DNA from 2 places in the Trichococcus flocculiformis genome. Region 1 is predicted to be linked to the other one. Evidence: a T-box and tRNA genes for the amino acid it is inferred to sense, from the RefSeq annotation. Region 1 holds a T-box; the other holds one or more tRNA genes.
The links. The T-box of region 1 lies ahead of ACKPCD_RS07190 (valine--tRNA ligase). A T-box ahead of a tRNA ligase gene usually reads a tRNA of that ligase, here a tRNA-Val.
Positions count from the first base shown of each region.

Region 2: it encodes a tRNA-Val, which carries the amino acid that the T-box ahead of ACKPCD_RS07190 (valine--tRNA ligase) is inferred to sense. The anticodon was not compared.

Region 1 is NZ_OY759718.1:1,479,743-1,495,157, reverse strand. It holds gene mreD (rod shape-determining protein MreD) at 1-183, opposite strand, end outside; gene mreC (rod shape-determining protein MreC) at 183-1,037, opposite strand; gene ACKPCD_RS07215 (rod shape-determining protein) at 1,084-2,097, opposite strand; gene ACKPCD_RS07210 (cold-shock protein) at 2,416-2,616, opposite strand; gene radC (RadC family protein) at 2,807-3,496, opposite strand; gene ACKPCD_RS07200 (HAD family hydrolase) at 3,556-4,215, opposite strand; gene ACKPCD_RS07195 (bifunctional folylpolyglutamate synthase/dihydrofolate synthase) at 4,208-5,527, opposite strand; gene ACKPCD_RS07190 (valine--tRNA ligase) at 5,618-8,266, opposite strand; T-box leader at 8,328-8,552, opposite strand; gene tpx (thiol peroxidase) at 8,598-9,092, opposite strand; gene thiI (tRNA uracil 4-sulfurtransferase ThiI) at 9,177-10,391, opposite strand; gene ACKPCD_RS07175 (cysteine desulfurase family protein) at 10,424-11,560, opposite strand; gene ACKPCD_RS07170 (septation ring formation regulator EzrA) at 11,735-13,453, opposite strand; gene rpsD (30S ribosomal protein S4) at 13,868-14,479, shown strand; gene ACKPCD_RS07160 (DUF1054 family protein) at 15,079-15,415, opposite strand, start outside.
Region 2 is NZ_OY759718.1:215,706-231,120, forward strand. It holds gene ACKPCD_RS01410 (ABC transporter ATP-binding protein) at 1-87, shown strand, start outside; gene ACKPCD_RS01415 (Y-family DNA polymerase) at 693-2,078, shown strand; gene ACKPCD_RS01420 (hypothetical protein) at 2,047-2,469, shown strand; gene ACKPCD_RS01425 (general stress protein) at 2,578-2,922, shown strand; gene ACKPCD_RS01430 (general stress protein) at 2,987-3,358, shown strand; gene ACKPCD_RS01435 (helix-turn-helix transcriptional regulator) at 3,488-3,940, opposite strand; gene ACKPCD_RS01440 (hypothetical protein) at 4,036-4,614, shown strand; gene ACKPCD_RS01445 (hypothetical protein) at 4,626-4,793, shown strand; gene ACKPCD_RS01450 (DUF1905 domain-containing protein) at 5,068-5,397, opposite strand; RNA gene ffs (signal recognition particle sRNA small type) at 5,517-5,603, opposite strand; gene tadA (tRNA adenosine(34) deaminase TadA) at 5,645-6,160, opposite strand; gene ACKPCD_RS01465 (MFS transporter) at 6,179-7,387, opposite strand; gene ACKPCD_RS01470 (PucR family transcriptional regulator) at 7,596-8,492, shown strand; gene ACKPCD_RS01475 (hypothetical protein) at 8,699-9,034, opposite strand; gene ACKPCD_RS01480 (ATP-dependent Clp protease ATP-binding subunit) at 9,135-11,621, opposite strand; gene ACKPCD_RS01485 (CtsR family transcriptional regulator) at 11,647-12,108, opposite strand; tRNA gene ACKPCD_RS01490 (tRNA-Pro) at 12,440-12,513, opposite strand; tRNA gene ACKPCD_RS01495 (tRNA-Arg) at 12,533-12,606, opposite strand; tRNA gene ACKPCD_RS01500 (tRNA-Gly) at 12,644-12,715, opposite strand; tRNA gene ACKPCD_RS01505 (tRNA-Thr) at 12,725-12,797, opposite strand; tRNA gene ACKPCD_RS01510 (tRNA-Lys) at 12,844-12,916, opposite strand; tRNA gene ACKPCD_RS01515 (tRNA-Val) at 12,922-12,994, opposite strand; rRNA gene rrf (5S ribosomal RNA) at 13,006-13,121, opposite strand; rRNA gene ACKPCD_RS01525 (23S ribosomal RNA) at 13,216-15,415, opposite strand, start outside.

The DNA of each region.
Region 1 (15,415 bases):
CTGTTTAGGGAAATAGTAGGAAAAAAGCACGAATCCGAACAACGCCAAATGCGGCACGAGAATATACTCTTCGCTGACAAACTGGCCCGGAAAGGCATTGATCAAAAAGCCATCCAAAATCAAAAGCACGTAGAGCACCACAGGGATGAAATAAGTGTGATGCAAAGATCTGTTTTGCACCATCACTCACCACTTCCGCTCAGCCGTTTGATGACCGTCACGAAGCGAATATTGTAAACCTCACCGGCGGGCTCGATTGTGACTTGCTTAAATAAACCGTAACTGTCCATCGATACTTCTTTGACGCTCCCGATCAACAGAGCGCTTGGAGAAACACCGCCTAATCCTGATGTAATCACGCTATCGCCCGGATTGATCACTGCATCAGGGGCAATCTGGGACATGGAAAGCTTCTTCGTATTCTCATCATAACCATTGACAATACCATGTACAGGTCCAGATTCCGTTTGGATTTCAGCTGATACACGGTTGGTTGTATCGTTGGATGTGGTCAAAAGCAGGACTTTCGCACTGGTCGAATTGACTTCGGATACACGGCCGATCAGACCGTTCCCCGCCATCACCGACATATCGACCTCCACCCCGTCCTGGGATCCTTTATCGATGACGATTTGGTTCAGCCAACTGTCGGGATTGCGGGATACCACAGAAGCATTGATCTGTTCATACTCTGACAAAGTAGTTTTCAATTCAAGTTCTTCCTGCATCCTTGCGTTTTCTTGCTCCAAATTATAGACTTTCACTTGCAGCTCATAAACGGTATCAATTTTACTTTTTAAAGATTGGTTTTCTTCATACGTATTCATCAGGTTATCGACTGAATCAACAAAATTCGCCACTACTTCCGCTGGCTTAGAAAATATTCTCGCAATGGAGCCTGTTACATCGTTCCCTACTTGTTGCGGTATCGATGTATCTTCTCTGTTGTTGGTAAGAGAGTATGCTATCAAGCTGATAAAGGTAATCACACTGATCAATAGGATAATCAATTTTTTATTGTTAAAAAACTGATTCACATTGACACCTCATTTCGTACATCACTTTCAATTACATTCATTATACTTACTGCCTTAAATTTTTACGCTTGTAAACGTTAATGTTCTTCAAGGTTTCACCGGTCCCGATGGAGACGCAGTCCAATGGATCGTTGGCGATAAATACAGGAACTTCCGCTTCTGCTGAAATGACTTCAGCGATGTTTTTCAACAAAGCGCCACCACCCGTCAAAACGATACCATGGTCAATGACATCAGCAGATATTTCGGGAGGCGTCTCTTCCAGCACTTCTCTTACGGAAAGGATGATGTTCTCGACCACATCATGGATCGCAACCGCAATATCCTCGGCGTGGATTTCCAAAGTCTTGGGCAGGCCGTTGACCATATCCCGGCCTCTTATTTCCATGGAGCCATAGGAAGCTGCCTTTTCAATATCGGCACAACCGATCGTTATTTTGATGTTTTCGGCAGTCCGCTCGCCTATCAGCAGACCGTACTTTTTGCGGATGAACTGAATGATTGCCTCATCCATCCGATCGCCACCGGCTGTACTGGAACGGCTCGTAACAATTCCGCCAAGCGAAATCGTCGCGACATCCGTCGTACCGCCTCCGATGTCCACCACCATATTGCCTGTAGGCGCATGCACCGGAAGCCCAGCACCCACAGCAGCAGCGAAGGGCTCTTCTATGATGAAGGCTTCTTTCGCTCCGGCTGTCCGGGTAGCATCAAGAACTGCCCGTTTTTCCACTTCTGTAACACCACTCGGTACGCAGACCATCACGTATGGTTTGATGAATGCATTACCCGTCGCTTTTTTGATGAAATATTTCATCATCGCGACAGTTGTATCATAATCCGCAATGACCCCTTCTTTCATTGGGCGGGATGCCACAATGGTGCCGGGTGTCCTTCCAAGCATCTGGAATGCTTCTTCTCCAACGGAGAGAATCTCCCCCGTATGGATATTTTTTGCGACGACAGAAGGTTCTCTGAATACGATGCCCTTGCCGGCTACGAAGACGATCGTATTGGCCGTACCTAAATCAATGCCGATGTTTTTGCCTTTAAAATTCAAACTTACCAAGTACTTCTCATCCTTCCGTCTGATTGACTACAAACTCTCCCACAAACAAATTCTTTTCTATTTTACCACAAACCGGAACAAGAAAAACATCAATGTAACAAACAAAAGAAAGAATTAATCAATTTGACAGGAATGACGTTGATCGGTAATACTGCTGCCGATTATCCCTCCAGATTGACACAATACGTTTGGACCATTCACAGGGAATATCCCGGTGGATCGGAGTTCCCGGACGAACATCAGGCATCCGGCATTTAAAAAGGCCCGAGACAGTGTCCCGGGCCTTTTGATCGATTAAGTTAAGATTAATTAGATTTTTTCAACGTTGGCAGCTTGTGCTCCACGATTTCCCTCAACGATTTCGAATGAAACGGCTTGTCCTTCTTCCAATGACTTGAATCCGTCGCCTAAGATAGCTGAGAAATGTACGAATACGTCATCTCCGCTTTCGCGTTCGATAAATCCGAAGCCTTTTTCTGCGTTAAACCATTTTACTGTTCCTTTTTCCATGAAAAATTCCTCCTCGTGCAAAGCACTTTAAATTGTTATTCTTGCTTTTGGTACGATAGGAATGTTCATGACAATCTATTCTTTACCAAACAAAAACACTAACATAATGATATATCAGGTTTTCCGATATTGCAAGTTTTTTGCCATCAAATTTTCATTTCAGCTTGCGTAAATCGTTTAGGAACCTTTACTATATGATACCGTATTCCCGCAGGCTGAGATAATCATCGACCCCGATGATGAAATGATCAAGGATCTCGATCCCCATCATTTCTCCGCACTCCACCATCCTGCGGGTAAACACCAGGTCGGCTTCCGAGGGATCGGGATTACCGGAAGGATGATTATGCGCAAGAATGATCCGCGCTGCCGCAAACCTTACCGCCTCCCGGAATATCTCACGGGGATGCGCAACCGAACTGTTCAGGCTGCCGATGAAGATCGTCTTCTTCTTGATGATTTCGTTCTTTGTGTTCAGATAGACAGCCACCACGTGCTCCTGCTGGAGATCGCGCATCTCTTTCTGCAGCAGCGTCCCGGCGCTTTGCGTCGATGTGATCGTTCCGCTCTTCAGTTGCGTGGCATTGGCTACACGCACCCCCAATTCAACACAGGCCTTGATTTCGATCGCTTTGGTTCGGCCGATTCCATGAATAGCAGTCAATTCTTCAAGCGAGGCCATCTTCAAGGAATGCAGATCCTCGAACTCATTCAGCACCCGCAACGCCAGCTGCATAACGTTGCTGTCCCTGGGCCCTGTCCGCAGAACGATAGCCAATAATTCATGCGTCGCCAAGGCTTTTTCTCCGAATTGATCCAATCTTTCGCGCGGTCGCGAGGCTTTTGGAACCTCCATCAGCAGATTTGTTTCTTGCACCATCCTGTTTTACCCCTTTCCTTCCGTCTACTCAATAGGTACGCAGGAAGGAGCCTAACAGGTTATTTCTCTTTCAGCCAATCCATGACCGCATGCAGGTCGGGCAAAATGGCAATTGTTTTTGCTTTGGCTTCGTCATCGGGAACGATCAGATCCGGAACCATGATCACTTCAATGCCCGCATCGTAGGCAGCACGGATGCCATTAAGCGAATCTTCCAGGATCAGACAGTCCTCTTTCGGAATGCCAAGGGGTTTCCAGGCGCTCAGGAAAATTTCCGGATTCGGTTTGGCGAAGGATACTTCATCCCCGCACACTTGGTAGCGGAAATACTGTGAAATATCAGCCAATTCGAGGTAGAAACTGACTTCTTTCCTCCGGCTGCTGGAAGCAACGACGCATATTACGCCTTCCTCCTTCAGAAAGGCCAACAGATCGTAAAGGCCTTTTTTGATCGGAAGCCCCTTTTCAGTGGCGATGCCCGTCTGCCTCTCCTTCATTCTCTTCAAAAATCGTTCCGCCAGTTCCGCATCACCAAAGTCGGAAGCCAATTCAGGCATCACATCTTTATCGGATCGCCCTACTTGTTTCAGATAATAATCGAAGTCGAACGCTATCGGCAAAGCCATCTCTTCAGCCAGTTCGCCTTGTGCCTGATAACCCAACGTTTCCGTATCGAACATCAATCCATCCATATCAAAAATGACTGCTTTTTTACGCATCTCCAAACTCCTTATCCTTTAATAAATAATGTCTTACTTCGGAAAGAAAATACAGCGAACCGGTAATCAATAGCATACCTGCTTCAGCTTGCTTCGCCTTCAGATCATCAATCGCAAATCGCCAATCTTCGTAGGCTCCAGCTTCCGGTACACCTACCCGCTCGCACAGTTCTTTGACTGATGCAGCCCTCGGGAAATCAAAAGTGGTCACGTGCAGCTTACTCGCGGGAATTGATTTGATCAACTGGCCCATTTCCTCCAGATCCTTATCCGCCAAAGCCGCCAAGAGGATGGTGATATTTTTATCCGAAAACTTCTTTTTGATCGCTTCAGTCAGCACTGCCATAGCCGGGATATTGTGGGCACCATCCAGCATGATGAACGGTTTTTGCGAAATGATCTCCATCCGGACCGGCCAAGCTGTCCCCAGCAAACCGGATTTGATCGTCGTCTCCGAGTAACTCAAAGCGTATTTTTTGCAGAACAGTAAGAAAGTTTGTAGCGCAGTGGCTGCATTATCGACTTGATGGCCACCCATCAAGGTTATTTCCAGTTTTTCAAAAGCGCCCAACTGAGAGGCAAAGTCAAAGACCTCATGATAATCGGAACCCTCATGCCAATTGGAAACACTGAAATCCGGGCCGAATGCATGCAAGGGCGCAGCTTTTTTTTCCGCAGTGTCACGCATCACCGCAAAAGCCTCTTCAGGCAATCTTCCGATGACGACAGGTGTCCCTTGCTTGATTATTCCGGCTTTCTGGTAGGCGATCTCCGCAATGGTATCCCCGAGGATATTGCTGTGGTCTTTGCCTATCGTCGTGATGAGCGAAAAATCCGGCTCGGCAACATTCGTGCTGTCGTACAAACCGCCCAGACCGACTTCCAACAATACGACATCACAAGGATGTGTCCCAAAATAGGAAAACATCATGGCTGTCACTACTTCGAATTCCGTCAGTGGACCCATATCCGTGCGGCCGATTTCCTCATAGAGTGCGTAAAGGATGTTCGCTTGCTCCAATACGTCTTCATCCGGGATATTCGCCCCATTCACGCTGATCCTTTCATTGAAACTGACGATATGCGGCGAGGTGAAGGTGCCCACCGTATAGCCGGCCGCCATGAACAGGCTTCTTAAGTAAGCAACATTCGATCCTTTTCCGTTTGTTCCGGCAATATGGATGGATCTGAATTTACGTTCCGGGTGATCCAGTTTTTCCATCAACCATTTCATTCGGACTATTCCGGGCTTAGGCCCCATGCCTTTGCGGGTATGGATCCATTCCATCGCTTCTTCATAAGTTGCAAACATCTACCTCTTCACTCCATTTCTGTTTAAGAAGAACCCTATCTACAAAGGAACTTGCTAATAGGGTTCTTCCTGTTCAATTCGATTCTCTTATTAAGCTAGCTGTTCTTTTAGGGCAGCGATGCGTTCTTCAACGGCCGCCAGTTTTTCGCGGTATTCGGTCCCTTTTTGTTTTTCCCCGTCGATTACAGCCTGAGGGGCTTTGCTGACAAATTTTTCGTTATTCAATTTGCTTTCCACACGGTCGACTTCTTTGGTCAATTTCTCCGCTTCCTTTTCGAGACGGGAAATCTCATCTTCCAATTTGATAAGACCGGCAAGCGGCATGTATACCTCTCCGCCTGAGAAAACTGCGGTGACAGCGTCGCTGGCCGCTTGGATGTGCTGGCCGATTTCCAGTGTATCCGGATTGCAGAAGCGGAAGATGTACGATTCATTGGCGCGGAAAATCGCTTCGGTCGCCTCGTCATTCACTTTCAACTGCATCGGAACCTTTTTGGACAACGGTGTGTTCATTTCAGCGCGGACATTGCGGACGCCACGGATCAATTCGATCAGTTTCTCCATCGCTTCTTCAGCAGCTTCATCGATATGGCTTGCATCCGCTACCGGATAGGCTGCCGTCACGATGGAATCACCTTGATGCGGTACGTTCTGCCAGATTTCTTCGGTGACGAAAGGCATAACCGGATGCAACAAGCGCAAGACGTTATCCAAAACATAAGCTAAGATGCTGCGGGTTGTCTTTTTAGCAGCTTCATTTTCCCCTTGCAGGACTTCTTTGGACATTTCTATATACCAGTCGCAGTAATCGTCCCAGATGAAACGGTACAACAAGCGACCGGCTTCACCGAACTCAAATTTCTCGAACAGGTCCGTCACTTTAGTGATGGTCTTGTTTAGGCTGGAAAGAATCCATTTATCGGCTATCGTCTTTTCCCCTGAAATGTCGATAGCGTCGAATGTCAGGTCTTCCAAGTTAAGCAGCACGTAACGGCTGGCATTCCAGATTTTGTTGATGAAGTTCCAGGATGCATCCATCTTCTCATAGCTGAAGCGGACATCCTGACCAGGTGCGGAACCGTTCGCCAAGAACCAACGCAAAGCATCCGCCCCATATTTTTCGACCACATCCATCGGGTCGATCCCGTTTCCGAGCGATTTGCTCATTTTGCGTCCTTGCTCGTCACGTATCAGGCCATGGATCAGCACATTCTCAAACGGACGCTTTTCGGTGAACTCCAGACTCTGGAAGATCATCCGGCTTACCCAGAAGAAGATGATGTCATAGCCGGTAACCAACGTACTGGTAGGGAAATAACGTTTGAAATCTTCCGCATCTTCATCCGGCCAGCCCATTGTCGAGAACGGCCAAAGCGCCGAACTGAACCATGTATCCAGAACATCCTCATCCTGCGTCCAGTTTCCGCTGTCGCTCGGAGCTTCCATGCCTACGTACATTTCGCCGGTTTCTTTATGATACCAAGCTGGGATTTGATGTCCCCACCATAATTGACGGGAGATGACCCAGTCATGGACGTTGCCCATCCACGTCAGGAAAGTATTCTCAAATCGTTCCGGATAGAAGGAAACTTTTTCTTCTGCGGATTGATTTTCGACCGCACGCTCAGCCAATGGTTGCATTTTGACGAACCATTGCGTCGAGATGCGCGGTTCCACAACAACGTTTGTGCGTTCAGAATGTCCGACACTGTGGGTCATTTCTTCAATTTTGACCAAATAGCCCAGTTCTTCCATATCTTTTACGATCGCTTTGCGCGCTGCGAAACGGTCCATACCTGCATATTTTCCGGCTGCTTCGTTCATCGTCGCGTCATCGTTCATGACATTCACTTGCGGCAAGTCATGACGCAAACCGACTTCAAAGTCGTTCGGGTCATGAGCCGGTGTTATTTTTACGACACCGGTCCCGAAGTCCATTTCGACATAATCATCCGCAATGACAGGGATTTCCCGATTCACGAGCGGCAAAGTCACGGTCTTGCCGATGAACTGCTGATATCTTTCATCTTCCGGATGAACCGCTACGGCAGTATCTCCAAGCATCGTTTCCGGACGGGTAGTAGCCAGCTCCAAGTATCCCGAACCATCCGTCATCGGATAGCGGAAGTGATAGAAGGCGCCTTGGACGTCCTTATGGATAACTTCAATATCTGATAAGGCCGTTTTTGCCTTTGGATCCCAGTTGATGATGTATGCGCCGCGGTAGATCAAACCTTTTTCGTACAAGCCGACGAAGACTTTACGGACTGCATCGGACAAACCATCATCCAACGTGAAACGCTCACGGTCATAATCAACGGAGATCCCCATTTTTCCCCATTGCTCGCGGATGACGCTTGCATAATCCTCTTTCCATTCCCAAACCTTGTCGACAAAGGCTTCACGACCAAGGTCATAACGGGTAAGCCCGTCCTCGGCCAGTTTCGCTTCCACTTTGGCTTGGGTGGCTATGCCGGCGTGGTCCATACCCGGCAACCATAACGTATCGAACCCTTGCATGCGTTTTTGGCGGATCAGCATATCCTGCAGCGTCACATCCCAAGCATGGCCCAAGTGCAGCCTGCCGGTTACGTTCGGAGGCGGAATCACGATCGAATACGGTTTTTTGCTCTTGTCTCCGCTAGGCTTGAAAAGCCCCGCTTCCACCCATTTTTGATATTTCCCAGATTCTACTTGCTGGGGTTGATACTTTGTCGGCATTGCGTCTGCTTTAGACATTCAGCCACTTCCTCTCTCTTTACATTGATTTATTGCGAAAAAAAACGCCCTGCATACGAATATGCAGGACGATATGAATCGCGGTACCACCTAAATTACAGGAAACGGATCCCTGTCTCTCTTTTTGATAACGGAGAATACTCCGAGCTGCGCTACCCAGTCCACGGACCTTCACACAACTTGCTCACAAGCTACTTCACTTTCCTTCCCCAAAAAAGCTTTCACCAATCGCTTTTCTCTCTTGTGTGGTTCCGGGCAAGCTACTCTTCTTGATCGACGCTTTGTTTATACTTCACTAGTTTAGCACCTTTTCATTGAAATCTCAATGCGATTAAAGTAATTTTTTGGCAGCTGCCAATGCTGCTTCCTCATCCGGCTCCGTCGCGATTTCAGGGACGATCTCCATATAGGAAAGGACGCCTTCCTTGTCGATGACGAATACGCTGCGGGCCAACTTGTTGCCCATTTTTGGAATTTTAAGGCCATAGGACTCGCCGAATTCGCCTGCATCATCATGCAGCATCTGCATATCGATGCCGTTTGCTGAACACCAGTTGACCAATTCTTCTTTTGTATTTCTGGAAACCGACAACAAAGTCAAACCTTCGATGTCCGCTGCCGTCTCGTTGAACTTACGTGTTTGTTTATCGCAAACGCTCGTGTTGATATCCGGGAATACGCTGATCAAGACTACCGATCCGCGCAAATCATCCAAAGCTACCTTTTCGTCTTCCGTATTGTACAACGAAAAAGCCGGCGCCTTCTCCCCAACAACTGGCTGTGTTCCTAAAACTTCAACAATTTCACCCTTTAATGTTACTTGCATGAAAACATTCCCCCTTGATCGATAATATCTTCATTATACAGATAAGTGGCGATTTATGGTAAGGATACGCACTTGCAAAATAGATTAAAGCAAATCCGAAAAGAGCGCCTCATCTTGGCTGGAAGTGTCTTCCCGACCCGTTATGCTAGATACTACAATCCCTTCAACCGCGCGCATAACGAGTGGTTCCACATCAAGCAACGCTTCAAAACGTCTGGCTTTATCCAAGTGTGGTTTCGTTTTTGGCGCTGGTGGTGCAAAAATAGTGCAGCAGTCTTCGAACGGTTGCACAGACAAATCAAAGGTATCGATTCTTTGCGCTAATGCGATGATTTCCAATTTGTCCATCGTAGCGACAGGACGAATGATCGGCGTCGTTGTGACATCATTTATGGCAACCATACTTTCCAGCGTCTGAGAAGCGACTTGAGCCAAAGATTCTCCATTAAAGATGGCCAATCCTTTGCGTTCGGCTCTGATGGCATCGGTGATCCGCAGCATCATCCGGCGTGTGATCGTCATCAAATAATCCGCCGGCACCTTCTCTTTGATTTCTTCCTGGATTTCAGTGAACGGCACTTCGATGAACTGGATTTCACCACCGAATTTAGTCAATTTGGCAGCCAGATCTTTTGCTTTTTGTAATGCTTGTGGACTTGTGTACGGCGGACTATGAAAATGAATAGCCTCGATTTTCACACCGCGCTTCATAGTAAGATAACCGGCAACCGGTGAGTCGATGCCTCCGGAAAGCATCAGCATGCCTTTGCCGCTGGAACCGACAGGCAACCCGCCAGCCCCTTGGTATGTCTGCGTGCTGAGCATGATGCCGCTAGTTTTGATGTCTACACGTACAAGAATATCCGGTTGTTTCATCTTGACAGAAATGGCCGGAAAAGCAGCCAACACAGTAGCGCCCAGCTCGGCATTCATAAAAGTAGTGTCATGCTCGTAGGAATGGTCGGAACGGCGCGTAGCTATTTTGAACGTTTTTCCCGCCGTCTCCATTTTACCAAGCAACTCCACCAAAACCCGTTTCACTTCATTCAGATCGTGCGAAACAAGATAAACGGGCGAAAAGTTTTGAATACCGAACACATGCTGCAAGCGCTCGAGAATGTTAGCCTCTGCAGCTCCATTCAGTTCCAATAACATAAAATCGTGCTCGGGTTTGATTCTGATCTGCGGATAATCCTTTGTGACCATCCTGACATTTTGCGCCAACTGCTGGACAAAACGTTTTTTGTTTTTCCCTTTGGTCGATAATTCACCAAAGCGTATTTGAATGTGCGTTTCCATTTATATTCTCTTCCAATCTGTCAGTTATTATTCTATTGTATCTTTTGGAACTGTTGATGCAGCGTCCGAAAATGTTCGATGAAGGCATCTGCTTCCGCTTGCGTATTCTCGCCGGAAAGGCTTATCCGGACTGCGCACTGGCTCCAGGAAAGCGGTACGCCCATCGACCCCAGCGTATAGGGTGTGCCTTTCTTTCTGCTTGAGCAGGCGCTTGTCGTTGAAATGAAGATGTCCTGGCTTTCAAAAGCATGGACCATCACTTCTCCCCTGACGCCTTTCATGGCAAAGCAGAGGATATGCCCGGCGCCATCTTCGGGCGAAAAGATTCGGACATCTTCATATTCCGAAAGGGCAGCAAACAACTTACCCCGGACCAACTGTTCCTGCTCGCGGCTTGAAGCACCATTTTCAAGCGTCATGCGCAAAGCTTTCGCCATTGCCGCAACGCCGCCGACATTCTCTGTCGTGCTGCGCATACCAGCTTCTTGCCCGCCTCCAGTCAACAACGGTGCAATCCGTTTACCATGTTTCTTATAAAGGATACCGACACCTTTAGGGCCATGGAATTTGTGTGCTGAAAGCGATAAGAGATCCACACGAGGATGTTGGATCAGCGGCACGCATTCACCCACAGCCTGCACGGCATCTACGTGGAAATGAACCCAAGGATAATTTTCCAACAGTTCTCCGATAGCCTCGATTGGTTGGATGCTGCCGACCTCATTATTGATTGCCATGACACTCACCAGGATCGTATCTTTTCTTATCGCTTTCCCAAGCTCCTCAACGGATATGATTCCGTCAGTATCGACAGGCAGATAAGTAATTTCAAATCCCAATTTCCCCAACTGTTCCAGCGATTTTGAGACGGCAGGATGTTCGACAGAAGAGGCGATCATATGTTTCCCGGCGTGGAACTTTTCCATTGCAGTACCTTTGATTGCCCAGTTATCGCTCTCTGTACCGCCGCTCGTGAAGAAAATTTCATCCGGCTGTACAGCCAGCAATTGCGCAATTTGTTTGCGCGATTGTTGGAGCAACGCATCTGCCTCATTACCTATTCTGTGCAAACTGGAAGGATTGCCAAAAAATTGTTCATTGACCTTTCGGTACGTATCCAAAACCTCTGGATACATTTTCGTTGTTGCACTGTTGTCAAAATAAATCATCTATATCTACACTTCCTTAATAACTTTGCACCCTTAGCGGGACATCCTATCCATTATATAGAAAATGTCTGACCATTAAAAGCTTACGGTTTAATTTTATTCTCCTCTCATAAAAGAGTGTCCAAAAAGGGGCCGAGACAATGTCCCGACCCCTGCGTCTTATTGATTCTGTATTTAATAGTAACGGCGATTTTTTTCTTCCTGATAGGATTCTTCGACCTTGCGGGCAGCCCCTGCTTCTATACGGTTCAAAGGAATTCGTATGGCTTCCAACGCACCTTCATAGTCATATTCGCGGTGGAAAAGCACTAAAGCTTTGTTGATGGCATTTTCAATTTCCACATGTGAATGACGGAAACGGTTTGCGTACTGGATCATATATTCAGTCAGCATCGCATTGTCCACAATTGCTTGGGTTTGGTTATCCAACATTTCAATATCCTCTTCGCACATCTTCGAAATCGCATCGATTTCGTCCATGTCAATCTTCACGCGGTTCAACTTGGAAGCCAAATCTTCGATGCGATCCGTGACTGAGAAGAAAAGATCCAAATAGATTTTCGGTAAACCGGGCAGATGGTATTTTTCGATTGTGCGCTTCATATTGCGCATATCCAATTCGTAGAGATCGATGCTGTCCTTGATTTCCTTTTCGCGATTGCGCAAATCACTGAGGTTGCTGACCAACTCAGATTGTTCTTTGTCGATTTCGGAAAGACGTTGACTGATTTTTTCATAATACTCGCGGACAACCGAGTAAGAAATTTCGTGTTCCTTCATCATCTTGTCGTAATAACGCAAGGCTTCATTTTCTTTCAGTAACTGCTCTTCAAACTCTTGCGCTCGGCCTAGCTCATTTTTGTTCAAGAAATAATTCTGTGAGACGCGATCGATTTCAAGCAACACATAACGGTTGCTCTGCAGGACATGATCCATTTTCTTTTGCAGGTTCGCAGTGTGACGACCTACAAATTCTTTGGCTTCCATTTCTTTTTCCATGATAGCATAGACTGCTTCGATGTCGCGTTCTACCTTGTCCATCTTCTTGCCTGCTTCATTGATATCGGCAAGGCCGATGGAATCTTTCGCTTCTTGGATTTCTTTTTCAACCGCAGCTATCTCAGCTGAGACATCTACACCTTCGAAAATGTATTTTTCATCCAACAGGCGTTGGTAGCCGTCTTTCAGATCACTCACTTGTTCTTCGTACTCGGTCTTGATTTTTTCGTTCAATTCAGGGATCTTTTCGACAACTTCTTCCATCACCAACAAATCTTGCTCGATACGCGACAAGATCTCTTTGGCTTCCATATGGTCGCCCTCGTTCGTCAATGAATTGAATTTCGTGAAATCCAACTCCATGTAATTCAGGTTCTTCTCTAACGTTTCGATTGCCGGACCGAATGTAAAGCTGTGCGCCAGTAATTGCTTGCGGATTTTATTGTATCGTTCCTGGATTTCTTCCAACTCTTTGCGGTTTTCTTGCGCACTTTCCAATAGCTTTTCGAGAGCCTTGTTCACTTTTTCGACGCTGTTCTTCGTTTCGTCGATCAATTGGTCCGCTTGCGAGATGGCTTGCTTCGCCTTAATGAAATTCATGCGTTGAATGTACTGTTCGGCACTGACCAGCGCCGCCTCAATTTCAGGATACTGAAAACGCGTAATGGTCTGCCACGTGGCTTGCCAACTCTCATAGGTGCGCTTCGTTTGCCCTGTCAAATTCATGTTTTTCAACGTGAACAGATTGTCGGCCACCGGTATGGCCATCGCTTTTTGTTTCTTCTCATCGATTGCTTTGATCCGATTCGCTTGTTGTCTTGTCAAATACATGATCGCACCATACCCGACCAATACTAACAATATTATCGCTACTAACCAATATATAAACTCCATCAATAAATCCTCCACCTATTCCGACAATTTCGTTTATTTGATTTAAAATTGAAAACGCCCAATATATCTCATTTTTTAGTATAACATAGAAAGAACCAATCATAAACCAGAAAATAATCTGGAAACTTAATTCCTTCGTTTGGAATACCCCAAGTGGTCCACCGCTGTGCAAACGATGAATATCACCACTTTTTCATTGCATTTACTGATTTTGTTTGGTACAATAATCTTTGTGTAAAATAATGCAGCGAGAAAGAAGCACCCGCGTCAACAGTTCATCGCCATCTGTAGATGGTTCAATTGCGTACCCTTGCGGCTGCATAAGGTGAAGATTGAAGGATGACCTGCACGCATTGCTGACTTATCATTCTTATTTTACTCCAAAAATCAAACATTTATTGGAGGAATTTTATTATGTCACGTTATACAGGACCAAGTTGGAAACAAGCTCGTCGTCTAGGCATCTCCCTTTTGGGAACAGGTAAAGAATTGGAGCGTCGTCCATACGTTCCAGGTCAACACGGCCCTAACAACCGTAAAAAATTATCTGAATATGCTATGCAATTGCAAGAAAAACAAAAATTGCGTCACATGTACGGCATGAACGAACGCCAATTCGCAACTTTATTCAAAAAAGCTGGTAAAATCAAAGAAGGTAAACAAGGTGTTAACTTCATGATCTTATTGGAACAACGTTTGGATAACGTAGTTTACCGTTTAGGTTTGGCTTCTACTCGTCGTCAAGCACGTCAATTAGTTAACCACGGTCACGTAACTGTCGATGGCAAACGTGTCGATATCCCTTCATACGAAGTGGCTGTTGGCCAAGTAATCGGCTTGCGTGAAAAATCCAAAAACTTGGTAGTTGTTAAAGCAGCTGCTGAAGCTTTGTTCGGACGTCCTGACTTCATTACTTTCGACGAAGAAAAATTGGAAGGTTCATTGAACCGTCTGCCAGTTCGCGAAGAATTGCCAGCTGAAATCGATGAGTCATTCGTAGTAGAATACTACAACAAATTAGGCTAATCTCCCCGGAGAGCGGCATCAAGGAAACGGCAAAGCAATTTGCCGTTTTTTTTGTACAGGAAAAGCGGAACGGGTTCGTACAGCCCTTCTTTAAGGAAACACTGTGACCTAATCGGTCAAGTACTCTGATGTCACAGTGCGACATCAGAGGGCCTCACTACGAAACCAGTTGGATGGCCTGATGACAGGACTAAGCGATTGAAATCGCAAGAGTCATGACAATTTAGGAAATCTGGCCTCGCAACGTTCCCTACAGTCACCTTGTACTGGGACTCTAAGGGATGAATCCCCAAGAGTTCCATGCAAATGAGCATCGCAGAGCGCAATTGCTGAGAGACTTCCGAAACAAAGGAATCAACGTGACCGTACCGGTCAGTTGTATCATGTTTCTAAGCCATCAAAGATGGCAAGAACCATGACAAGTCGAACAGTATGTCTTGGCTCGCAGAGACAAGAGGTTCCTTATTCTTTTTTCCGAAGGACTAACCCGTGAAGCTAGCCAACGTTTTGGATGCTCAAAATATTTTTCAAGCCAAAAAGGACTGAACAGCAATCAATCTCGCTGTTCAGTCCTTTTTAGTTTGTATTGGGTTACACGTTTAGCGGTAGTGTTCCATGCAGGCCTGGTAGATCGGCAGCAGTTCACGGAAAGTATCCTCCAACACTGCCAGCGTACCTGCTTCCGTCGCTAAGCGCGGATCGGTTGGCGCCAACTTGCGGCCGATCAACAGCTCAGCTTTCTTCACATCCCGCAACCGGATCAGGATAGACTCCCAATTGACTGCCTCAATCGGAAGCACATCCGGCACGGTATGATCGACCGAAACGACGTAATCATGCGGCAATCTTTCCAGTTCCGGAATCCGTTCCAATAAAGCGGCCGCCATTTCTTTCTCTTTGACGGGTTGGTCGATCAGACAAAGGTAGAAGCTGACC
Region 2 (15,415 bases), 1.3 Mb from region 1:
ATAATCATCATTGCAACTCATGATGAACGTATTCTGAATATAGCGGATAAGGTTTACCACGTTGAAAACTATAAATTGATTGTCTGACCGTTTAACGTGTCCTGTATCTGCTCATCCCTACTCTAGTTTTAAATGGTAATCTTGATGATCACAGGGTGGACTCCAGTAATACACTTTTAACAAAAATAATTGATACTGTTTTTATGTCGCTGTTCAGTCTTGTTTATGTTTCGTATGTGTTGAGTTTGTTTATGCTTTACATTCACACGCTCTGATCCCATGTATAAAGGAGAGGCCATGAAAAAAATCTACTTGTTTATGTATACGGCAGCATTCCTTCTCTTCCTTCTATATTTCGTGGTAATACCTCGCCAACCATTGCCTTTCTCAAATAAAGTCCATCTACTTCTGATATTAAGTAGCGCGGCTATGGCATTGGGGGCAATCAAACAAAATAACCGGATCAGTATGTTTTGTGGCATAAGCGTTTTTGTACTTATATGCATGAGTTGGATTGTGCAGATCATGGTTCAGCATTTTTAACATATATAACAGGGAAACTTCCTTTTTGGGGAGCTTCCCTGTTTTTTCATATTTCTTTTATCATTTCCCAAAAATATTTTTCACTGTTCGCTTTACAAAACCAAACACACGTTCGTATAATAGGGACATAGAGATTGGAGACGATTTTTATGTATGAAACGGAATTGGTTTTTGATTATGCGAAGGAACCCAGTCGCGATATCCTTTGCATCGACTGCAAATCCTTCTATGCGAGCGTGGAATGCGTGCGGCGCGGGCTGCATCCGCTCGAAACAAAGTTGGTTGTCATGAGCTATCCCTCAGCCGACCCGAAAGAGCGCGGCAGCGGATTGATCTTGGCTTCCTCCCCGGCCGCCAAAAAGGCGTATGGGATATCGAACATCAGCCGGGCCAGGGACTTGCCCTTCCCCTATCCGCCGGGACTGGTGATTGCAGCGCCACAGATGCGGTTGTACATGCAGAAAAATACTGAAATCAACAACATCTACAAGAAGTATGCGGATGAAGACAATCACCATGTCTATTCAGTTGACGAGAGTTTTGTCGATATCACCGGTACCCAGAAACTTTTCGGGAAAAACTCGGCTTACGAAATGGCCAAACTCATCCAGGCCGACGTATTGCAGACGACCGGCATCTACACAACAATCGGCATCGGCGATAACCCGCTGCTGGCTAAGTTGGCGCTCGATAACGCGGCCAAGCATCAGCCGGATATGATCGCGGAATGGCGTTATCCGGATATACCCGATACCGTCTGGAAAATCCCGGACATGACCGATTTTTGGGGCATCGGCAAACGGACCCAACTGCGGCTCAACCAGTTGGGCATCTCCTCGATCCATGACTTGGCGCACACCAATTACTATTATTTGAAGAGCAAGCTCGGCGTCATCGGCGCGCAGCTGTATGCTCACAGTTGGGGGATCGACCGCAGCTTTCTGGGCGAAAAAGTCAAAGTCAGCTCGAAATCCATCGGCAATTCACAGGTGCTCAACAAGGATTACGTGGTCCGATCGGAAATCGAAATCGTCTTGATCGAAATGGCCGACCAGGTGGCGACACGTCTGCGTAAATCCGGCGCCAAGACCCAGCTTGTGAGTCTGAGCATCGGCTACAGCATCAACTACATCGATCAGCTGGGCCGGACCGGCTTCCATCAGCAGCTGAAAATCCCGCCCACCAACGCATCCAGTGAGTTGGTTACACATATCCTGATGATTTTTGACCAGCATTACAAAGACCAGTCGATCCGGAACGTCGGCGTGGGTGCCGGAAATCTGATCTACACGGATTTTCTGCAGCTGGACCTGTTTCAGGAGCCTGATGAACAAGTAAACGAGCAAAAGAAGGATCTGATTGTCGATTCGATCCGCAAAAAATACGGATTCCGCTCACTCGTGCGGGCAGTCAGCCTATTGGAAGGCGGCCGTGCAATTGCGCGTAGCTCATTGGTGGGAGGACACGCGGGCGGCATGGCCGGATTGGAGGAAGGTGAGGAAAATGCTGAAAGAACCAAGAAAACGGACGGATAAGGTGTTTGAGGACTACAACGACTACCATGACCGCGGCATGATCAAATGGGTAACGGCCTACGCGATGGATGAACTTGTGAAGTCCATCTCTGCAGGAAAAGCGGAAGCCGTGAAGGACATCCCGATCCTCCCGCAGATGAGCCCTGCCGAAATCGATGAAACCTTGGCGGAGGCCTTGAAAAAAAATCACCGTCTCTCGGTCCAACTGAACCAAAAGGATCGCTTCGGGCGCCAAACTGAGTCCATTGAAGGCTTTTTTAAAGGCTATTGCGGCGAGGATGAGATCCTGATCGGCGAAGCATGGGTTCCGCTCGAACTCATCCGCAATGTGCACATTTTGCACAAAGAAAAATGGTCCCGAGTGGCGGTATTCAGACAAAATCAGGACTGATTATACAGAACCTTGCTCACAGGACGATTGTTGTCTTTTTCGAACGGAAGGCTTATACTCAAGAAGAAAGAGAACGCTTTCTTTTCTCTTGAGAAGGGGGATATCGTCATGACTTACATCATCCAGACCAGCGTCCATTCCATTGAGGAATGCAAACGTGCTGTAGAGGAACTGCATAAAAAAGGCTATACGAAAGAGCAGATCACATTGGTGACGAACAATGCCTACCAGGAAGCCATCTTGGAGAATTGGGACCTTCGCGGCGCGGACGGCGCGATTTTTTCCAGCCATTCGTTGCTGGAAAAGGTCAACAATCTGTTCAACCTGAAGCAATACGAACATTTCCAGGAGAAGACCGGGACTTTCCCCGGAGGTACGGACTTTCTTGCCGACCGCATCGCCGCCATCGAGAGCGGCAGCATCGTCATCATCACAAAAGAAGCGGACGAGTAACGGTTTCCTGATCGACTCATCAAACAGCTCTGTAACCCATAGAAAATGAAAGGACTGATGTGATATGCCAAAATTTGTGGCAGGTTCGTACCCGACCGTTGAAGCTGTGGAGGCAACCATTAAAACACTCCTCGAAAAAGGGCACAAACAAACCGATCTCCTGTTGGTCACCAACGCTTCGGACAAAAAAGAGCGGCTGACAAAAGAAACCGGCATTGAAGTCATCACCGAAACCGGACAGGATGAGAACTTCGATTGGAAGGAACTCGCCCCGCTCTACCCGTCCTTCGATGAGGAGGCCCTTTATGAACCATCCCCCCAGCATCCTTATCCGCAGTTGTCCTCGGAACAGGAAGAAGAACAGGGACGCAAGATGCAGGGATACTTCTCCGAACTGGAGGAAGGGAATATTTTGATCATCGTCAGCGAGGGTTAAAATAGATTTGTTCATCACTAAAAATGACCGTACTCTTATTCAGAGTACGGCCATTTTTCATTCTTCAAAAAAAGAGAGGCTCTTTTTTGCAAAGCAAGGGTGCTCACCATACTAGTACCGCTTGCACCACTAGGTAGAGAAATATATGAGCACAGCTATAAGAACAAATACATTAATAGATGAAATAATAGTGAGGTATCCACATGAAATCTTGAATAATATTGCTGGAATCTTCTCTCTCCACTGCATCACAATATACAAAGAAAGAATAGCCGCCAAAGGAATGAACATTGAAATGAAGTTCAGAAAAATAACAAAGAAATTTGTCAATCGATCATTTTTGACTGCTTCATTCTGGATTATTGGGTGCTCATCGGAATGAGGCTCCGGATCGTTTGCATCAAAAATAGTTAACAGATCAGAACCGTAGATATCGGTAAGCAATTTTATGGAATGAATGTCTGGGGTTGTTCTACCAGTTTCCCAGTTTGATATTGTTTGTCTAGAGACGTGAAGCTTTACAGCTAAATCTTCTTGCGTATAATGATGCTCTTTTCTTAATTTTTTCAGAATGTGGTTCATACCCGTAACTACCTCCGTATGCATTGATATACAAGCACTTGCAAAAGAAATTTGACAAGCAAAATTGCGCTTTTGTCAAAGAGTTTTGATAGATAATGAAGCAAAATAGCTTCATACTAATTGTAACAAACAAAAGGAGTGGTAGAAATGGAAATAAAAAAATAGTAGTATTATCTTCAATACTGTCTTTGTTAGGGACCATGGTTGTCCCTACTGCACAAGCATTCGCTAGCCAAACTCAATCTGAATCTTCATTCCAAGAAAATGAAGGTTACTTTTTGGATGGCAGGAATCAGCACTTTATGACCGTAGTCGATACTATTAGGAGCAATGGTAACAGTGCCCTTGCGGATGATCTATATTCATTTTTCAATGGTAAAATTGTGACTTCCCAAAATAGAGACCAGTTGGTTCTTGAATTTGAGGACTATTATAATCGTAGACCACAGACCCGCGCTGCCATGAGCACAGTATTAGCGACCATTGCAGCAGCTATGGCTGTGACTAGAGGGACGTATGAAGCTGGATACTACGCTGCCAGGCAGTTACATACAAGAGGGATGCTAACAAAAGAACAATATAAGCCAAATGGCGGTTGGTGGATGGCAGGAATTGCAGTCGCATTTGGAATTCCCGCTTCATTAGGTTTCGATGACTATATGTACAATAGGTAAGGAGGGATAAAATGGAGTTATTACGCTCTGCTCTGGGCTTTTTCCTAAGTAATGCTGATATTTTAGCAATCATACTTCTTTCGATCGCTGTGATTAGATTAAGCATTGACAGTACCACTCAGGAAAAAGAAATTAAAGATCTAAAGGTACAGATCGAGAATATCAAGAAAACTAAGTAACTCGACTTTCGCACTTGAAAGATCTATCTAATCCATTGATATATCAAGGTTTGTTTTAAAACCCTCAATATCAAAAATATACGCAAAAAGACACCTCTACTTTGTAAAATGCAGTTAGCACACAACACATACGAAAGAGGGATGTCTTATGACGAATATTTTACCAGAAAATCAAATTAATCAGGAATTAAATTCTTTTGTTCATCCATTTTTTCGCGAACAGAAACTGGGAACGTTACCGATTCAATCCAATCTCTGTAAAGAAGCAAGCATCTCACCGGTAATGCTGAGCCAGAATGTCATTACCCAGAATATGCTCCTCAGCATCCAACAGCCACATCGTCACCACTACCTTGTCCCCGCCACCCCTACCGATTGATTTACGGATTTTGGCATTGACGGACATGATCGCATTTTTATCCCGCAGCGGCATCAGGTTCATCACTCCAAAGTCATAGCCGTCGATGGTGCCTCTGACTTTGATGCTTCCCCAAGGTCCACTGATTTGTTTTGTGTCCGGGACTTCAATATGATAGGTCCACGCACCTTTGCCGGATACATATTTGAGTTCCAGTTCTTTGTTGTCCACTATTTTCTCTTCCAAAGTCTTTTTCCCCTTCCATTATGAGCGGTGAAGATTGAACGGAATTTCGAAATGATTCGATTCAAAAAAGAAGCAGGAGAACCGTTGGACGGTTTTTCCTGCTTCTTTGTATAAGTTATATTAACTTACAGCACATGGCGATACCTACTTATAGCTGCTTCCTTCCGGATCTGACTCAATTCATAAGATCGCCATTGCCATAAGGCCTTTCGGCATTTCTTATCATACCATAGCCAAAAATAAAAAGCTAGCCTTTATTTTCTTCCTGCATGTGTTCGCGGAGATGCTTGCGGCTGTTTTCCTTACGTTCTTTGCGCAGCGCCCGGAAAAAATCCTGCAGCAGCGTCCGGCATTCTTCCTCCAGCACACCTCGTTCGACCTCGCTCTGATGGTTAAAACGTTCATCCTGGAGCAGGTTCATCAGCGTACCAGCCGTCCCGCCTTTCAGGTCGGATGCACCATAATAGACTTTCTTGATCCGCGACAACAGGATCGCGCCGCAGCACATCGGGCAAGGCTCCAAGGTCACATAGAGCTCCGCTTCCTCGAGCCGCCAATTCTTCTTGAATGCATTGGCCTCCCTGATCGCTGTCATTTCCGCATGCGTCGTCGCATCATTCGTCACTTCGCGTTCATTGTGGCCGCGCCCGATGATTTCACCTTTCCAGACGATCACCGCTCCGATCGGCACTTCCCCTATGGCCGCAGCCTTTTCCGCCTCCTTGATGGCTTCCCGCATGTACTGTTCCTTCAACTCATCCATCTTCCCATACCTCGTCCCTTATGCTTCTTCAATCTCAGCAAGTGACATTTCACTTGCTTGTTTTTTCTTCAGTAAGGCCTCATGCATCATAATCATAACAAATAAGATGACGCCCAGATAGAGGGGGAACAAGGAAACAGTGATATGGTCGGCGATCAGGCCGAATACGGGCGGCATCACCAAAATCCCCACATAAGCGGCTGCCATCTGAACACCGATGATTGCCTGTGAGCGATCGGCACCGAACAATTCAGGAGTGGAATGGATGATGCACGGATAAATAGGTGCACAGCCCAGTCCGACTAGCACAAGACCCAGCAACGCAGTCGTTTCGCCGAACGGCAGCATCAAAGCAGACACGCCTGCCACTATCAAAACTTGTCCCAAACGGATCATGGCGGCATCATTGAACCGCATGGTCAGAAAACCGCTGATTGCCCGTCCCACGGTAATCCCGATAAAGAAAAGACTCGCAAAGCCGGCAGCCGTTTCCGCGGATACGCCTTTATGCAGGACAAGATAGCTGCTTGCCCAAAGCGCTGCCGTCTGCTCCAAGGCACAGTAGCAGAAGAAAGTGATCATGATCTCTTTCGCTCCAGGAATTCTGATGATCTGCTGCAAAGAGAGGGCCTTCCCATGCGTTCCTTGTTCCTTGCCTTCCTTTTCAGAAAAATCCGCACGCTTCTTTCCCCAAAGCGGCAAGCTGAACAAGAGCACGGCTGTCAAGGCGACTTGAACAATAGCGATATAATTGTAGCCCATGTTCCAACGATTTCCACCGTTCAAAGCGTATGCCAACACATACGGTCCCAGCGACGCACCGACTCCCCACATACAGTGAAGCCAGCTCATGTGCCGGCTGGAATAATGCAAAGCAACGTAATTATTCAGCGATGCATCCACTCCGCCGGCACCCAGCCCATACGGAATGGCCCATAAACATAGCGACCAAAAGGACTGACTCATGGAGAAACCAAACAAAGCGGTCGCGGTCAAAGCAACACTCACAGCAGTTACTTTGCCTGTCCCGAACCTGCGCGTAAGGCGGTCACTTTGCAAGCTGGACACAATGGTTCCCACCGCGATGATCATTGAAATACCCCCAGCATAAGAAACCGGCACACCGAATTCCCTGTACATCGTCGGCCAAGCGGAACCCAACAATGCATCAGGCAGGCCTAAACTGATAAAAGCAAGATAAATGATTGCCAAAAGTAAACTGAACATCTTTTTGTGTAGCCTCCTTGTCTCTTTGATTCCAATCTCCATTTTACCTTAAAAGAAAATAATTAGACATTATCTTTACATTGAAAATCCCTCATTGTCTGACGATGGCCAGTTTCCTATTTTTTTCGCGCAAATAAGCGATAATAGTGCTAAAATAGATAAAAAGGCCTTGCAAACGACAGGCTATCCCGAAAAATGAGGTGACGGTTTGAATCAAAACGAACTCCAACAATTATTCCCGGAAGCAAAAATCACAACTGCGCCCAGTCTCGGGCCAGCTTACTTCACCCTGCCTTTCCAGAGCCGTTGGGTACATATCCCAGAACACACGCTGAATGGCCGCGAAAAAGCACTTTTGAAGCAATTGCTGCTCAACGAGGACCAGACATCCGAAATTCCGCAAAATCCTTGGGCACAGTTTTTGTTGGGCCATAAAACCGACATACCCTCTGGACTAGCGCAGACCCAATTGCTCCAGTTCAGCCTTTCCTATCGGGAAGAGGATGCGGGTTCTTTCGATCAAGCACTGTGGCTCGATGCTTTCAGCCAGACATTGCCACTTGTCCGCGATTGCTTCTTTTTGAATAGCAAAAGCGGCGTATTCATCCTCGATAGCCCGGAGCCTTACTGCATCGATGAAGAACTAGCGGCGGTGCTCGATATTCTGGATGATGACTTCAGCCTGCGCACAACCCTTTACCTCGGCCAAAGGTGGCCTGTCGATGCCCGCTTGCCGCTCCTTTTCGAAGAGGAGAGGAAAATCTTTGCGGCCAGCCGAACAATCGCTAAAGGCAACAAGATCACAACGCTTGCCGCAATCGCGCTCCCTTACTTCATCTCAGATTCAGGAAACCAAAATCCAGTCCTACAAGCCTTGCAGACCACGATTGGGTCTAGCGACAGCACTGACGAACTGATCACAGCCATGTGGCGGAACCAAGGAAACCTGTCGAAAGCGGCTGCTGACCTTTACCTACACCGCAATACGCTTCAGTATCGGATTGATCGCTTTTTCGATGCGACCGGCTTGTCCTTGAAGAACATGGATGACCTGGCCTTGGCATATCTCGCCATTACTGCGGTCGCGGGGATACCCAACAACTAAAAAACGGCTATCCCACATCGGGACAGCCGTTTTTCCTTTTTAAAGCACGTTACTTGCCGGAAAAATGTCGATTAGATCTCCATGGAGAAGCGACTAGGATACCGTGGCTCCGGTCGTCCGATTCTTCCTATTTATCGGACATCTGTCAGAATACCGCACAAAAAAAAGGATTGTCTGCAGATGAGACAATCCTTGCTTCAACATTCTTATCTATGCAACTTATCGCCTACGCTGTCTTTTACATCGCCGGCCTTGTCCTTAAAATCAGAGAATAGGTCCATTGCTGACTCTTTCCAATCGCCTGCTCTGTCGACAACGCGCAAGAATCCATCGATTTCATCATCCGTCAAATCCTCGATTGCCTTCAAAAACTTTTGGCTGCCCTTGAGATGGTCCTTCACAAAATTTTTCATGCGCTGACGGTTCAAGTAGGAGCCGATTTTGTCCACTGCTTCTTCCTCATATGCCAAAGCTGCTGCAATTGCCGCAATCGCTGCTGTAGCACCCAAACCGATCAACAATGCTTTTTTAGAATTCTTCATCTTGTTTGTTCCCTCCTCTAACTTCTGTACCTGTATTTTAGCACAAACGGTAGCGATAGCCGAACAATAACCCTGCCTGCCAAATGTGGACACGCCACTTTTAGGAATTTACGGGAATTTTTTTGTCTTTGTTTTCCTGCTTAGCGGGCTTCACTGCAATCCGGATCGTGCCTTTTTGGGCGCCGATCGTAACGGTGTCGCCGAATTTGATCAAGCCGCTCAGCATTTCTTCACTCAACTTATCTTCGATCTCTTTTTGGATCGCGCGTCTGATCGGACGTGCACCATATTCCGGATCGAATCCAGCTTTTGCGATGACATCGATGGCTGCAGGCGTGATGCGCACATGGATATCGAGATCCTTCAGACGTTTCACGATGCTGTTCGCCATCAATTTAACGATTTCATGCAATTCGTCCTTCTCCAATGAGTGGAAGACGATCGTTTCGTCGATACGGTTCAGGAACTCCGGACGGAAACTGTTCTTCAATTCTTCACGGATACGTTTCTCCATCGCCTTATAGTCATGCTTGAGGTTCTTCGCCGCGAATCCGACTGACTTCTCATCACGTAAAGCTGTTGCCCCTAAATTGGAGGTCATGATCAAGATCGTATTGCGGAAATCAACTTTCCGACCTTTTGAATCAGTCAGATGACCGTCATCGAGCACTTGCAGGAGGATATTGAAGACGTCCGGGTGGGCTTTTTCCACCTCATCAAGAAGAATGACCGAGTACGGTTTTTGACGGATTTTCTCTGTCAATTGACCGCCTTCATCATAGCCGACATAGCCGGGTGGAGAGCCGATCAGACGACTTGTGCTGTATTTTTCCATGTATTCGGACATATCCAAACGAACCAAGGAGTCTTCTGTCCCGAACATTGCTTCCGCCAACGTTTTCGCAAGCTCTGTTTTGCCGACTCCAGTAGGGCCCAGGAACAGGAAGGACCCGATTGGACGGTTTGGATCCTTCAAACCGGAACGTGCGCGTCTGATGGCGCGAGCCACCGCACTGACCGCCTCGGATTGCCCAATGACGCGTTCATGCAACACTTTTTCCAGCCTCATCAAACGATCGCTTTCCTTCTGCTCCATCTGGTTGACAGGAATCCCGGTCCACAAAGCCACGACTTCAGCTACATCATTTTCGGTTACTTTCAGGTCGTAGTGCGTGATTGTTTGGGCTTGTTGTTCCACCATTTTTTGGAATTTCTGCTTCTTCGTCATTTCACGTTTGCGGATGCGGGCAGCTTTATCAAAATCCTGGTTCAGGATCGCTTCTTCTTTGTCTTTCGACAACTTCGCAATTTCCATCTCCAGTTTTCCGATCGGTGTATCCCCGTGTGTGACATCCAAACGGACTTTCGCGGCCGATTCATCAATCAGATCAATCGCTTTATCCGGCAATCGTCTGGAAGTGATGTAGCGCACCGATAGCTGGACCGCTGCTTTCAAGGCCTCATCCGTGATTTCCACGCCATGGTGCTCCTCATAACGGGAACGCAAGCCACGCATGATTTCAACCGATTCCTCAGGTGTAGGCTCATCGATATGGATAGGTGCGAAACGTCTTTCCAGCGCCGCATCCTTTTCGATATATTTTTGGTACTCATCTAGGGTGGTGGCACCGATCGTCTGCAATTCGCCCCTTGCCAATGCCGGTTTCAGGATGTTGGAAGCATCGATCGCCCCTTCCGCTCCGCCTGCACCGATCAAGGTGTGCAACTCATCGATGAAGAGGATGACATTGCCGTCATTGTAGATTTCATCAATGATTTTTTTCATTCTTTCCTCGAATTCACCGCGGTATTTCGTACCCGCTACCAGCGAACCCATATCCAACATCATGATGCGCTTGTTTGCCAATGTGTCCGGAACATCGCCGGCTACGATTTTCTGTGCCAAACCTTCCACGATGGCGGTCTTGCCGACTCCCGGTTCCCCTACCAAAACAGGATTGTTCTTCGTTCTGCGGGAAACGATTTGCATGATACGACGGACTTCCTTGTCGCGTCCAACGATCGGATCCATCCGGTTTTCACGCGCCAAGTCAGTCAGATTGCGGGCCAAGGAATCCAACGTCGGCGTCCCTTCTTCCACTTTATCCGTCTTTTTGGCTGAACGCATATCCGGTTTGGTTGGTTGTTTGATGCCCAGTTTCTCATAGAGAGACTTACGCAACAAATTCGGATCGATCTGCAGATTTTTGATGATTTTGACTGCAAGAATTTCTTCTTTCAATAAGCCCAACAAAAGGTGTTCGGTTCCTACCAAGGGAACTCCTAATTTGTGTGCTTCGTTTGTCGCATACATAATGACTTTTTTTGCCCGAGGAGAAAATGGCAACGGTGCATTGAAGTCTTCCGCATTCATTTGACCGAAACCGGTCAGATGAACAATCTCTTCGCGGACTCCTTCCTCATCAATATCGTAGCCACGCAACACTTTTCCGGCAATGCCTTCTTGTTCCCGGACTAATCCGAGAAGCATATGTTCCGTTCCGATGGATTGATGCTTAAATTTGTGCGCTTCTTCTGTTGCCAACAACAATACTTGGCTGGCTTTTTCTGTAAATAATTCATCCATTTTTAACGCCTCCTCTACGGGCTATCTATTCAAAGCGCAGACTGTTCAAGAAATTCCTCAACAGCAAGGCTCGTATTCTTTCTTCATGTTCGCCTGTGTATGGGGCAAGTGACTTATCCAATACCGACAACATCAGGTTTCCTTCACGTTTCGTGATGATCCCGCGACTGTATAGATTTTGGGTTACCGCAAACGCATCTTTCTGGGTGATGCTTTCGCCTACTATAGCGATAAGTTTATCCAACAATTCTGCTTGATCGAGGATCTTCACTTTCATGATGCGTATATAACCGCCCCCGCCGCGTTTGCTTTCGACCGCGTAGCCTTGCTGTTCCGTAAAACGGGTATTGATGACATAGTTGATTTGTGAAGGTACGCAATTGAAACGATCCGCCATTTCATTCCTTCTGATTTCAATCTGCTCTTCTGCATTCAGAATCTTTTTGATGTATGCTTCGATGATATCTGACATATTCTGACCATGCATGGAATGGATGCCTCCCTTCCCCTGACTAATTTTGACTATTATATATTTATATTATGCTATTCCTACATAACTGTCAAATGGAAAGAGCTATCCGAGGGCTTTTACAGCAAATTATTCAAGAGAGCTTTGAAGCTCATCCGTACTGCTCTGCAGACTCTTTATAACAGCATATTTCACTAACATCTTCGACAAGATTACCGAAGAATGTTACTCATTATATACTGAAAGGTGAAAAACGGCAATATTTCTATCTGAAAAGCTGACAGGGGTTGGTTAATACAAAAATAGACGCAGAAATCATCGGAATGATTTCTGCGTCTATTTTTATTTATCGGGAAGACAGGATTCGAACCTGCGACCCCTTGGTCCCAAACCAAGTGCTCTACCAAGCTGAGCTACTTCCCGGTGATCATTTTGTAAAAAATGCACCCAACAGGAGTCGAACCTGTAACCGCTTGATTCGTAGTCAAGTACTCTATCCAATTGAGCTATGGGTGCTTCATGAATGATGATAAACTTCATTAAAATAAAAAAAAGCGGAAGACGGGGTTCGAACCCGCGACCCCCACCTTGGCAAGGTGATGTTCTACCACTGAACTACTTCCGCGTTTTTGAATGCCGGCTAAAGGACTTGAACCCTCGACCCTCTGATTACAAATCAGATGCTCTACCAACTGAGCTAAGCCGGCGTTTCAATATATTTAATTATTCTATCATTGTCGCAAGAATGATGAATGAGTTATGCAGGGCTCGAACCTGCGACCCTCTGATTAAAAGTCAGATGCTCTACCAACTGAGCTAATAACTCATGGATGGAGGTTGACGGGATCGAACCGCCGACATCCTGCTTGTAAGGCAGACGCTCTCCCAGCTGAGCTAAACCTCCAAAATATAAATGCGCGGCAACGTCCTAGTCTCACAAAGGGAAACCCTTCACTACAATCGGCGCTAAGAAGCTTAACTTCTGTGTTCGAGATGGGAACAGGTGTGACCTTCTTGCCATCGTCACCGCACATTTTTAATTAGAGAACGTTGTTCTCTCAAAACTGAATCTACAAAAGTAAAGGGATTCCGAAAACACCGCTTGAGTTTTCTTCTTTTTAAAAATTGGTTAAGTCCTCGACCGATTAGTATTGGTCCGCTCCATACATCGCTGTACTTCCACTCCCAACCTATCTACCTGATCATCTCTCAGGGGTCTTACTCACTTAAAGTGATGGGAAATCTCATCTTGAGGGGGGCTTCACGCTTAGATGCTTTCAGCGTTTATCCCGTCCACACATAGCTACCCAGCGATGCTCTTGGCAGAACAACTGGTACACCAGCGGTGTGTCCATCCCGGTCCTCTCGTACTAAGGACAGCTCCTCTCAAATTTCCAACGCCCGCGACGGATAGGGACCGAACTGTCTCACGACGTTCTGAACCCAGCTCGCGTACCGCTTTAATGGGCGAACAGCCCAACCCTTGGGACCGACTACAGCCCCAGGATGCGATGAGCCGACATCGAGGTGCCAAACCTCCCCGTCGATGTGAACTCTTGGGGGAGATAAGCCTGTTATCCCCAGGGTAGCTTTTATCCGTTGAGCGATGGCCCTTCCATGCGGAACCACCGGATCACTAAGCCCGACTTTCGTCCCTGCTCGACTTGTAGGTCTCGCAGTCAAGCTCCCTTCTGCCTTTACACTCTACGAATGATTTCCAACCATTCTGAGGGAACCTTTGGGCGCCTCCGTTACATTTTTGGAGGCGACCGCCCCAGTCAAACTGCCCGTCTGACACTGTCTCCCTGCTCGCTAAGAGCAGCGGGTTAGAGTGGTCATATCACAAGGGTAGTATCCCACCGTTGCCTCCTCCGAGACTGGCGTCCCGGTATCTTCGGCTCCTACCTATCCTGTACATGTGATACAAACACGCAATATCAAACTGCAGTAAAGCTCCATGGGGTCTTTCCGTCCTGTCGCGGGTAACCAGCATCTTCACTGGTACTATAATTTCACCGAGTCTCTCGTTGAGACAGTGCCCAAATCGTTACGCCTTTCGTGCGGGTCGGAACTTACCCGACAAGGAATTTCGCTACCTTAGGACCGTTATAGTTACGGCCGCCGTTTACTGGGGCTTCAATTCAAAGCTTCGCTTGCGCTAACCTCTCCTCTTAACCTTCCAGCACCGGGCAGGCGTCAGCCCCTATACGTCATCTTTCGATTTTGCAGAGACCTGTGTTTTTGATAAACAGTCGCTTGGGCCTATTCACTGCGGCTGACCTTGCGGTCAGCACCCCTTCTCCCGAAGTTACGGGGTCATTTTGCCGAGTTCCTTAACGAGAGTTCTCTCGCACACCTTAGGATTCTCTCCTCAACTACCTGTGTCGGTTTGCGGTACGGGCAGTTACTTTCTCACTAGAAGCTTTTCTTGGCAGTGTGACATCAGGAACTTCGCTACTAAATTTCGCTCCCCATCACAGCTTGTCCTTGAGAGAAAAAGCATTTCACTCGTTCTCAGACTTGCTGCTTGGACACACATTTCCGATCGTGTGCATTCCTTAGCCTCCTGCGTCCCTCCATCGCTCAAACAAAAGCAACTGGTACAGGAATATCAACCTGTTGTCCATCGCCTACGCCTATCGGCCTCAGCTTAGGTCCCGACTAACCCTGGGAGGACGAGCCTTCCCCAGGAAACCTTAGTTATTCGGTGGACGGGATTCTCACCCGTCTTGCGCTACTCATACCGGCATTCTCACTTCTAAGCGCTCCACCAGTCCTCACGATCTGGCTTCGATGCCCTTAGAACGCTCTCCTACCACGGAACCCATTGGGTTCCATCCACAGCTTCGGTGATCTGTTTAGCCCCGGTAAATTTTCGGCGCAGGGTCACTCGACTAGTGAGCTATTACGCACTCTTTAAATGATGGCTGCTTCTGAGCCAACATCCTAGTTGTCTATGCAACCCCACATCCTTTTCCACTTAACAGATACTTTGGGACCTTAGCTGGTGGTCTGGGCTGTTTCCCTTTTGACTACGGATCTTATCACTCGCAGTCTGACTCCCGGATCTAAATCAATGGCATTCGGAGTTTATCTGAATTCGGTAACCCGAGAAGGGCCCCTAGTCCAAACAGTGCTCTACCTCCATGATTCGCATATCCGAGGCTAGCCCTAAAGCTATTTCGGAGAGAACCAGCTATCTCCAAGTTCGATTGGAATTTCTCCGCTACCCACACCTCATCCCCGCACTTTTCAACGTGCGTGGGTTCGGTCCTCCAGTGCGTATTACCGCACCTTCAACCTGGACATGGGTAGGTCACTTGGT